Regions from separate parts of the Planococcus versutus genome, predicted to be linked through region 3. Evidence: riboswitches for the same ligand, from Rfam matches in the RefSeq annotation. Region 3 holds a riboswitch; each other region holds the start of a gene.

Region 1 (3,160 bases), 1.1 Mb from region 3:
ATGAACGCAGTAGAAAAAGTACAACATTCGATCAAAACTGCATTTGCAGAAGCAATTGAAAAAGCAGAGTTAACAACAGAAACTGTGGAAGTGCAATTAGAATCACCTAGAGACAAAACAAATGGGGATTACGCGACCAATATTGCCATGCAATTAACGCGGTTGGCTAAAAAAGCACCTCGTGCAATCGCAGAAGCTATCGTAGCGAACCTGGATAAAGATATGGCAAACATTGAGACGGTAGAAATCGCAGGACCTGGATTTATCAACATCACGATCAAAAAAGATTATTTACAAACTGTCATCAAAACAGTACTTGAACAAAAAGCTGAATATGGCCGTTCCACTGCTGGCGCCGGCGAACGCATTCAAGTAGAGTTCGTATCGGCTAATCCCACTGGCGACTTACACCTAGGTCATGCTCGTGGATCTTCAGTCGGTGATTCTTTATGCAACGTATTGGATTTTGCAGGATATAATGTATCACGTGAATATTACATCAATGATGCTGGCAATCAAATCAATAATTTGGCGTTGTCGATTGAAGCACGTTATTTTGAAGCACTGGGTAAAGGCGACAGCATGCCAGAAAATGGCTATCGCGGACAAGACATTAAAGACATCGCGCAAGCATTAGTGCAAGAGCATGGTGACAAATTTAGCGACATGACACACGAAGCGCGTTTTGAAGCGTTCCGTCAACATGGCTTAAAAGTAGAGCTTGCTAAATTGCAACAAGATTTAGCTGATTTTCGTGTTGAATTTGACGAGTGGTATCCAGAATCAGCTCTTTACAAAAATGGCAAAATTGACGAAGCATTGGCTAAATTGCGCGCAAATGGTCACGTATTCGAAGAAGAAGGTGCAACTTGGTTCCGCTCAACAACATTCGGTGACGACAAAGACCGTGTATTAATTAAAAACGACGGTACGTATACGTATTTAATGCCGGATATTGCGTACCATGAAGATAAGTTGCAGCGTGGATTCAATAAGCTAATCAATGTATGGGGAGCTGATCATCACGGGTATATTCCGCGCATGAAAGCAGCAATAGAAGCGCTTGGCTATGACCGTGATACGCTTGAAGTGAGCGTTATTCAAATGGTGCAATTGTACAAAGACGGCGAAAAAATGAAAATGAGTAAACGTACCGGTAAAGCTGTAACCATGCGTGAGCTAGTAGAATTAGTTGGCTTGGATGCTGTGCGTTATTTCTTCGCAATGCGTTCAGGGGATTCCCATATGGATTTTGATTTGGACTTGGCTGTTTCACAGTCAAACGAAAATCCGGTGTATTACTCCCAATATGCGCATGCTCGTATTAGTTCGATTTTACGTCAAGCAGAAGAACAAGGCTTGTTGGCATCAGAAGAGCACTTGAATTTATTGACTTCGGAAAAAGAAATTGATGTCTTGAAGAAAATCGGTGATTTTCCGCAAGTGATTGCAGATGCTGCTAAACAGCGTGCACCTCACCGTATTACGACGTACATTCATGAATTGGCGTCCCATTTCCACAGCTTCTATAACGCCAATAAAGTATTGGATGCGACAAATGTGGAAATGACAAGTGCGCGTTTAGCGTTAATCACAGCTGTAAAAACAACTTTAGCCAATGCATTAAAAACAGTGGGCGTCAAAGCTCCTGAAAAAATGTAAGCGAAAACCGATCATTTGCGTGTATAATGAAACCCAGAAACAAAACTTAATAGCGATTCATAAAGGTGCTTATGTCTAAGAACATGAGTTAAAAGGGAAGCCGGTTCCATTCCGGCGCGGTCCCGCCACTGTATGTGAGAGGAATTTGCAACATGCCACTGAAGCAACGCTTTGGGAAGGTGCAAAAAACCCGTGATCACAAGCCAGGAGACCTGCCTTTATGACAACAAACCCATATGCCTGCGAGGAAAGGCTGGATGCGCATGCTTTTTTATGGCGTCCTTTTAATCTCTCGCAGAATGTTGCGGGGGATTTTTCTTATTCTGATGACAGGAACAATTGAACGCATTTGTTAGTGCATAAAAATGACAACTAAAGGGGATTATATGTATGAAAAAGTTTTGGAAGTTTGGCGCAACAGCAGGAGTAGCAGCCATTATACTGGCAGGGTGCGGGGAGACAACAACACCTGAAAAAGATATTGAAACACCAGCAGAACCACCGACAGAAGTAGCAGAAGTTGAATTTCCAGTAACATTGGTAGACGCCGTTGGCGATGAAATTGTCATTGAAGAAGAACCTGAAGCAATCGTTTCAATGATTCCGTCGAATACAGAAATTGCTTACGAACTTGGATTAGATGAGAAAATTGTAGGGGTCTCGGATTTTGATAATTATCCAGAAGCAACAGCAGACGTTGAAAAAATTGGTGGGCAAGAATTTAATGTGGAAAAAATTATTAGTCTTCAACCAGACTTAGTACTCGCACATGAATCAGGACTGGGTGTGGGCGATGCTGGGTTGCAACAATTGCGTGATGCAGGTCTTGAAGTGTTTGTTGTTCAAAACGCAGAGAGCTTTGATGAAGTATATGATTCCATTTCAACTATCGCACAAGCGACAGGTGCAATGGAAGAAGCAGAAAAAATTGTATCCGAAATGGAAGTACAAGTAGCTGAAATTGAAAAACTAGCAGCAACGATTGAAGAACCAAAAACTGTCTTTTTGGAAGTCGGCAGTCAGCCGGACATCTTCACGACAGGAAGCGGCACATTCATGGATGAAATGCTATCAATAATCAATGCTAAAAACGTAGCTGGCGATTTGGAAGGCTGGATCAGCATGGACCCAGAAGCAATCGTTGCAGCTAATCCAGACGTGATCATCACGACTGAAGGCGGGTATGTTGAAGATGCAGTGGGTCAAATTAAAACACGTGGCGGCTTTGCAGAAGTAACAGCTGTGAAAGAAGACGCTATCTATAGTCTAGACTCGGACATGCTCACTCGTTCAGGTCCACGATTAACAGCCGGATTGATGGAAATGGCGCAGGCAGTTTACCCTGATGTTTTCAATGAGTAAAAACGTTATAGCTTACGGGGTTTCTCTACTAACTTTAGTAGCAACAATTTTATTAGGAGTAACGGTTGGAACGGTATCGATATCACCATCCGTGTTGTGGAATCCTGCCTCCGATGAAGCGGCAGCCAATATTTTA
Region 2 (3,160 bases), 1.6 Mb from region 3:
TTTCTCATTCGGATATTAAAGCGACTATTACAGACATTGCGGGCATTCGAATTACATGTTCGTTTGAGACCGATATTTATCGCCTGAGCGCGATGCTGCAACATCAAGATGATTTGAAAGTTCTTGAAGTCAAAGATTACATTAAAAATCCAAAGTCAAATGGTTATCGCAGTTTGCATTTATTGCTAGTAGTTCCTGTTTTCATGTCGGACCGTGTAGAAGAAGTGTGCGTAGAAGTACAAATTAGAACCATTGCAATGGATTTTTGGGCTAGTCTCGAACATAAAATCTACTATAAATACAACAAAGAAGTTCCAGCTGATATCATTAGAGAGTTAAAAGAATCAGCAGAGTCGGCAGCTCATCTAGATCGCAAAATGGAGAAAATTCAATTGCGCATGAACAAGCTGAAAGACCAAGTCGAAGTCGAAGAAGATTTTTCTGAAATCTTTATCGACAAAGAACGGTTCTATTTGCCAAAAAATTTCACGTTAATCGAACAAACTGACGTGAATCTGTAGAAAGGAAGAGAAAATTGCCAAAGCTAACTTTTTATAACTTATCTATTGAAAAACAGCAGCATTTAATTGATATAGCAAAAGAAGAATTTTCAAATGCGTCTTTATCAGATGCATCAATTGCCAATATTGTTAAAGCTGCTGGGATTTCTCGCGGTAGTTTTTATCAGTATTTTGAAGGAAAAGAAGACCTTTATTTTTACTTACTAAACGGCTATACAGCAGGGCGCAAAAAGATATTTAGAGATATACTTGAAACAAAAAATGGAGATCTATTTCAAGCTATGAGCGAGTTTTACCAGACCACTGTGAAAGAAGAAGAATTGCTCGACTTTAAAAGAAACGTGCTTTTAAATATGACCGAACAAGTTGAAACTAAGTTTATCAAGATTGTTGACGAAGAAGAATCTGAAGAGGAATTCAGAAGAATCAGTAGTTTAATCGATAAGAACAAGTTGAATAGTTCGGACAACAAAGAACTATATCATTTACTTAAAATCATCATGTCGGTGACTATAAGAAATTGGATTGAATATTTTGCTAAAAACTTAACGGTGGAAGAGTCTATCGCTAATTATGAACTAGAATTAAAGTTGCTAGGAACGGGACTTTCACGTGGGTAACAAGAACATTGCTGTTTAATTTTGTGGCTTAATGTGATAAGCTGTATTTCATCGTTGCAGTAATGTAGCAGTAATGGAGTGATTAAAATGAGCAAAGCAAAAGCAAAAGTAAAGAGCGGTACAGGTCAAGGAACCGGTAAAAAAGGCTGGACACGATGGAAAGCTGGAGCTAACAAAGCCAAAAGTTTCAAACCTTATACAAGCAAAAATACGAAAAAAGCAGAAGAACCTAAAACAGAAAAAGAACGAGCTGCTGAATGGGTAGATGCATAAATAGAAAAATTGGATGTCCAAAAGACATCTTTTTTTATTGTTTAAAAATTCTTGTTACTTTGAACGAAATGGAGATTGTTACGAGGTCTTTGGAATCAATAACTATGAAAATTCAAAATCACTTGTTAAACAATTGAAAGTGGTTTATAGTTTATAGATACAACATTTAGTTTTTTTATCTTAAAAATTACTATATATAGTGAAAATCGATAACAAAGGTGCCTGAAAAGGATTAAAAGGGAATCCGGTAATTCCGGAGCTGTTCCCGCAACTGTAGTGCTGACGAGCTTATCATATTCCACTGTCCAATGGGCGGGAAGGAGATAGCAGAGGACGACGCACAAGCCAGGAAACCTGCCTTTGTTCTAAGTTTATAATCTTCTCCGGGAGTTGAGAAGGATAACGAAGATATTCTGCGTAAGCGGCTGTTTTTTGCTGCCGTTATTCGCTATTCTACGTTCTCCAATCCATCCTCTCTAAGAGAATGGGTTTTTTTGTTTTACATAGAAGGAGGAAATGCAATCATGACAGAACCATTAGCAGCGGGTGTAGCAAGAACGATTCAAACAAAATTAGTGTTGCCTCCGGATACGAATCATTTAGGAACGATATTTGGTGGAACGGTACTGGCGTATATTGATGAAATTGCGGCCATTACAGCGATGAGACATAGTGGCAAAGCAGTCGTAACAGCTTCGATTGACACAGTGAATTTCTTATCATCAGCTAAAGTGGGAGACATCTTCATCTTAGAAGGAGTTGTGATTTCAACAGGTAGAACGTCGATGGAAGTGTATGTTAAAGCCGAATGTCAGCAAATTGAAAATGGCAAAAGAAATTTGACCACTACAGCAATCTTAACAATGGTGGCAGTTGACATTGACGGCAAACCGACACCGGTCGCTGGCGTTATACCAGAAACTCTTGCTGAAAAAGAATTATTTAAAAGCGCACAGGAGCGGAAACAACGACGCATGAAAGTGAACGAATTCGCAAAGGAGTTATGCTGATATGAATATGAAAACAGATATAACAGAAATGGACGCAGTAGAAAAAGCGCTCAAGCGAGCAACTGAGGTTTATGGACTAGATACGCGCGAGCTACTAGCGCGAGCATCAAAACTCGCTGAACAAGCAAAAGGCGAGCAATCCTTACTTTATGCATTAAATCGCATCACAATGGACGAGCCAGATTGGACTTACGTAGCGGCAGAGTTGTATGTCAGTGATTTGTATAAGAAAGCCGCAAGCAGTCGCAATTATTCCGCTGCAAAAAAATATGGTGACTTTTATGAGTTAATTAAAGCATTAACACAAGTCGGAATTTACTCAAAAGAGCTCTTAGCTTCGTATTCACAAGAAGAGATTACAGAAATAGGTCAAGAAATCGAGCCGAATCGGGATTTGCTGTTTAATTATATCGGTTTGTTTTTACTGGCTGATCGTTATTTGGCAAAAGACTTTGAAGGCCAGTTGTTTGAACTTCCGCAAGAGCGCTTTTTAGTTATTGCCATGACGTTAATGCAAAACGAACCGAAAGAACGTCGTTTAGAACTAGTAAAAGAAGCGTACTGGGCAATGAGTCATTTGTATATGACGGTAGCCACACCAACTTTATCAAATGCAGGTAAAAGTTTTGGGCAATTGTCTTCGTGCTTTATCGATACGGTAGACGATTCTTTAGACGGTATTTACTTAAACAACTGGGATATCGCACGTCTTAGTAAAGACGGTGGGGCATCGGCA
Region 3 (3,160 bases):
GTGATGTCTGCATCTAAGAAAAAGACTTGGTCATTTTGAATAGCTTCGATGTCGCTCCACCCTTGACGCGCTTTAATCTCTTCTATTGGATCGTCTGTATACGAAACCGTTGTTGTAATGATTTTGGGATTGCGCTTAATTACTTCTTCTTCAGAAATTTTCGGCCATCCTTCAAGATCACCAAAAATGTTTTCAACATTTGCATGATTTAATATTTCTTGTTGGAAAGTTTTTTCTCCTGCCGTATAAAGTTCCGGAGAAGGACTAATTTCAAAATATAGTTGTTTTGTTGCATCGATCGATTCAACTTTTTCTTGTACTTTTTCAATTTGTTCTTTGATTGAGTCGTTTACTTCTTCACCTTTATCTTCAAGCCCCATAACCGTTGAAATTTGTTCAATATCTCCATAAACATCTTCAAAAGATTCGGCAGATTCAATAACAAACACTTGAATACCCGCAGCTTCTAATTCTTCATAACCTGTTGGTGCACCTGTCGAATAACCAATCACGACATCTGGATCTAATTCGATAATACGCTCTGCATTAAAAACAACTGAGTCAGAAACTCGTTCAACTTCTGCAGCTTCAGCTGGATATGTGTCATAATCAGTTGCGCCAATTAATTTATCACCAGCTCCAATTTCATACAATATTTCCGTGTTGCTTGGAATTAAAGAAACCACAGTAGCAGGAACTGTTTCAAATGTTAATGCATTGTCTAAGTCGTCAGTAACTGTATAACTTGTTTGTTCTTTTGGTTTAGTTTCGGTTTCTGATTTTTCTGTTGTGTCAGACTGACACGCACTAAGAGTTAATGCCATTACACCGATGGATGCGAACTTAAATAAAGATATTTTCATTAGCTTTTGGTCACTTCTTTCTTTTTTGGTCTCGTTGGATAAGACTTGCTGACAAATGGAATTTCTTCCACGCCATGATGTTGATTAACATACACAGCCATTGTAAACAAAACATTGGCTAGCAGATGCGCATAATTGAAAAGAATTTCAGGCACGTCTCGTTCTACGCTTACTTTATGTAGAGCACGAACGGATTTTTTCGCTTCACTGCGACAGACGTGCAAAACACAAGCAGCATGCGTTCCTTGTGGCAAAACAAAATTGCCAATTTTGTCTCTTGTGAAGTTTACATAATAATCATACATATTACTTAACATTTGCAAATCTTCATCCTGTATAGCCACTTTCCCGCGAACAGAGCCGTTCAAATGATACGCCATGGGTTGTAGTATCTGCAAGTCTCGTTGAATCACTTCAATATCCTTTGTTAATGACAAAGCTTCCCCAATCCGTGTAGTTAACGAGTCGGTTCGAATTTCAAAATCTACAGTTGCTGCAGATTCACGCATAAATGGATAACAAAGAAACCGCATATCTTTTTTCATCTTCTCACCTCACTTTTAGTTGGTGAAAATCACTGCATTGAACGCTCTCCAAACAGCAAAAAGCCGCCCTCAAAAGAGGACGGCGGCATAACTATTTAAAGACATACTCGAGCAGTCAAAAATAGAGACGTGCCGTATGATTCCCTTATCTTCCGAAGAGTAAAAATACGTTCAAAAAAAGGTAGGTCTCCTGGCTTGTGCATCGATTTACTTTAAGAACCTTCCCGTTTAGCTGTTCAATCTAAACAGTGGTGTTTTCTTATTTCATACGCACTTACAGTTGCGGAAACAGCCTCGGAATGTAACCGAGTTCCCTGTTATGCTGACGAATCAGCACCTTTTTTCTGCATGATTATTCACTTTGTTTTAGTGTAGCACATCCTACAAGACAAAAGATGCATTCAAATCATTCCGTTTTCATTTTTTCGTAGTTTCACTTTGCGCGGTTCGGCAAATACGACTCGTTTGTGCCATCTTAAATAAGATGCATGTTCTGGTGATACAGTTATTTTTAAGTTTTTTTTCAACCGATAAATCGAGTAATCTTCCTCGGGAATTTGGCTTGAGATATGGAGACGTCCTCCCCCAGTAAATGCGATATATCCAGCCAAATACAATGCACAATGATTGGCACATAGCAACACACCATTATAGGGATCTAATCGCTCTGATGTTGAACTGTCTTTCCAAGGTTTGGCATGTGTTGCTCTTAGCACTTCTCCAATCGCAATTCCGCAAAGTGGACATTCTCCATTCCAAAGTGGCAATAAACTTTCTCTAAATTGCGCTTTCCCCCGACGCATCTTCGTTTTGATTTCCAGCTCTGCTTCTGCAATTAAACTAAGCAATGGATCATGTCCGGTTTTCTTGATGACTTCCATTGATAATTCCAATTGTTCGACTTCGAGCGTGAAAATATTTAATGAACTTATCAATTCTAACAACTTTATCGCTAATTCTTCATTACACGGATACAAATAACCAGAGTTGCCACCTGCATCTTCTTGAAATGCTGAATACTTCATTGGCAATAACGGTTCAATTTCTTGGAAGAAATTCTTTACGTGCAATGGGTATTCCAATTCTCGGTAAGCAACATAACTGATAAACGCCGCTTCTTCACCTTGATGTTCGTTGAACTTTTTGGGTATTATACTTTTCGTACAATCTTCTTGAACACGACTAATAGCCACTACAAATCCTTTCACATAATGAAAAACGATATCTCCTTTTTTAACTTCTTGCATACGGTTCCAAGAATGTGGCACCATTCCCGATTTATCCATCTGCGGTGTCCAAAGAAGTCCTGCATTTCGCTCTTCGTGGTACGTCTCTCCTTGCATAACAATGAAACTATTCATGAATGGCCTCCTAATAATAATGTTGATCCAATCTAATGACTCCTATGTAGTAAAACAATTTAATCAAACCCAAACCTCTTCTTCTATTTTAACTCAATTTCAAAGCTTTTGTTGGGTTTAAGAAAAGCGTAAGCGCCCGTGTAGGTCCGACAAGCGCTGGAAGCTTTACCGGCAATGGCGTTTTTCAGCCATTGTGGTAAAGCTGAAGCGACTCGAGGACCTAGGCGCTGAAGCTGGACACTCAAAAGCACAAGCGCCCGTGTAGGTCCGACAAGCGCTGGAAGCTTTACCGGCAATGGCGTTTTTCAGCCATTGTGGTAAAGCTGAAGCGACTCGAGGACCTGGGCGCTGAAGCTGGACACTCAAAAGCGTAAGCGCCCGTGTAGATCCG

What was found. A riboswitch is a leader RNA that binds a small molecule or an ion and turns the genes downstream of it on or off. The one in region 3 is predicted to bind cobalamin.
Region 1: linked by a shared signal. The riboswitch ahead of I858_RS13545 (ABC transporter substrate-binding protein) and the one ahead of I858_RS07845 (hypothetical protein) in region 3 are both predicted to bind cobalamin.
Region 2: linked by a shared signal. The riboswitch ahead of I858_RS15725 (acyl-CoA thioesterase) and the one ahead of I858_RS07845 (hypothetical protein) in region 3 are both predicted to bind cobalamin.

Annotation. Positions count from the first base shown of each region.
Region 1 covers NZ_CP016540.2:2,691,384-2,694,543, reverse strand. Annotated here, with positions in the region: gene I858_RS13555 (YwiB family protein) at 1-1, shown strand, start outside; gene argS (arginine--tRNA ligase) at 1-1,662, shown strand; cobalamin riboswitch at 1,709-1,896, shown strand; gene I858_RS13545 (ABC transporter substrate-binding protein) at 2,053-3,024, shown strand; gene I858_RS13540 (FecCD family ABC transporter permease) at 3,017-3,160, shown strand, end outside.
Region 2 covers NZ_CP016540.2:3,125,664-3,128,823, reverse strand. Annotated here, with positions in the region: gene I858_RS15740 (GTP pyrophosphokinase) at 1-521, shown strand, start outside; gene I858_RS15735 (TetR/AcrR family transcriptional regulator) at 536-1,141, shown strand; gene I858_RS15730 (DUF3934 family protein) at 1,229-1,414, shown strand; cobalamin riboswitch at 1,614-1,790, shown strand; gene I858_RS15725 (acyl-CoA thioesterase) at 1,939-2,424, shown strand; partial or broken gene I858_RS15720 (ribonucleoside-diphosphate reductase subunit alpha) at 2,426-3,160, shown strand, end outside.
Region 3 covers NZ_CP016540.2:1,541,820-1,544,979, reverse strand. Annotated here, with positions in the region: gene I858_RS07850 (ABC transporter substrate-binding protein) at 1-863, opposite strand, end outside; gene I858_RS07845 (hypothetical protein) at 863-1,408, opposite strand; cobalamin riboswitch at 1,572-1,765, opposite strand; gene I858_RS07840 (HNH endonuclease) at 1,810-2,769, opposite strand.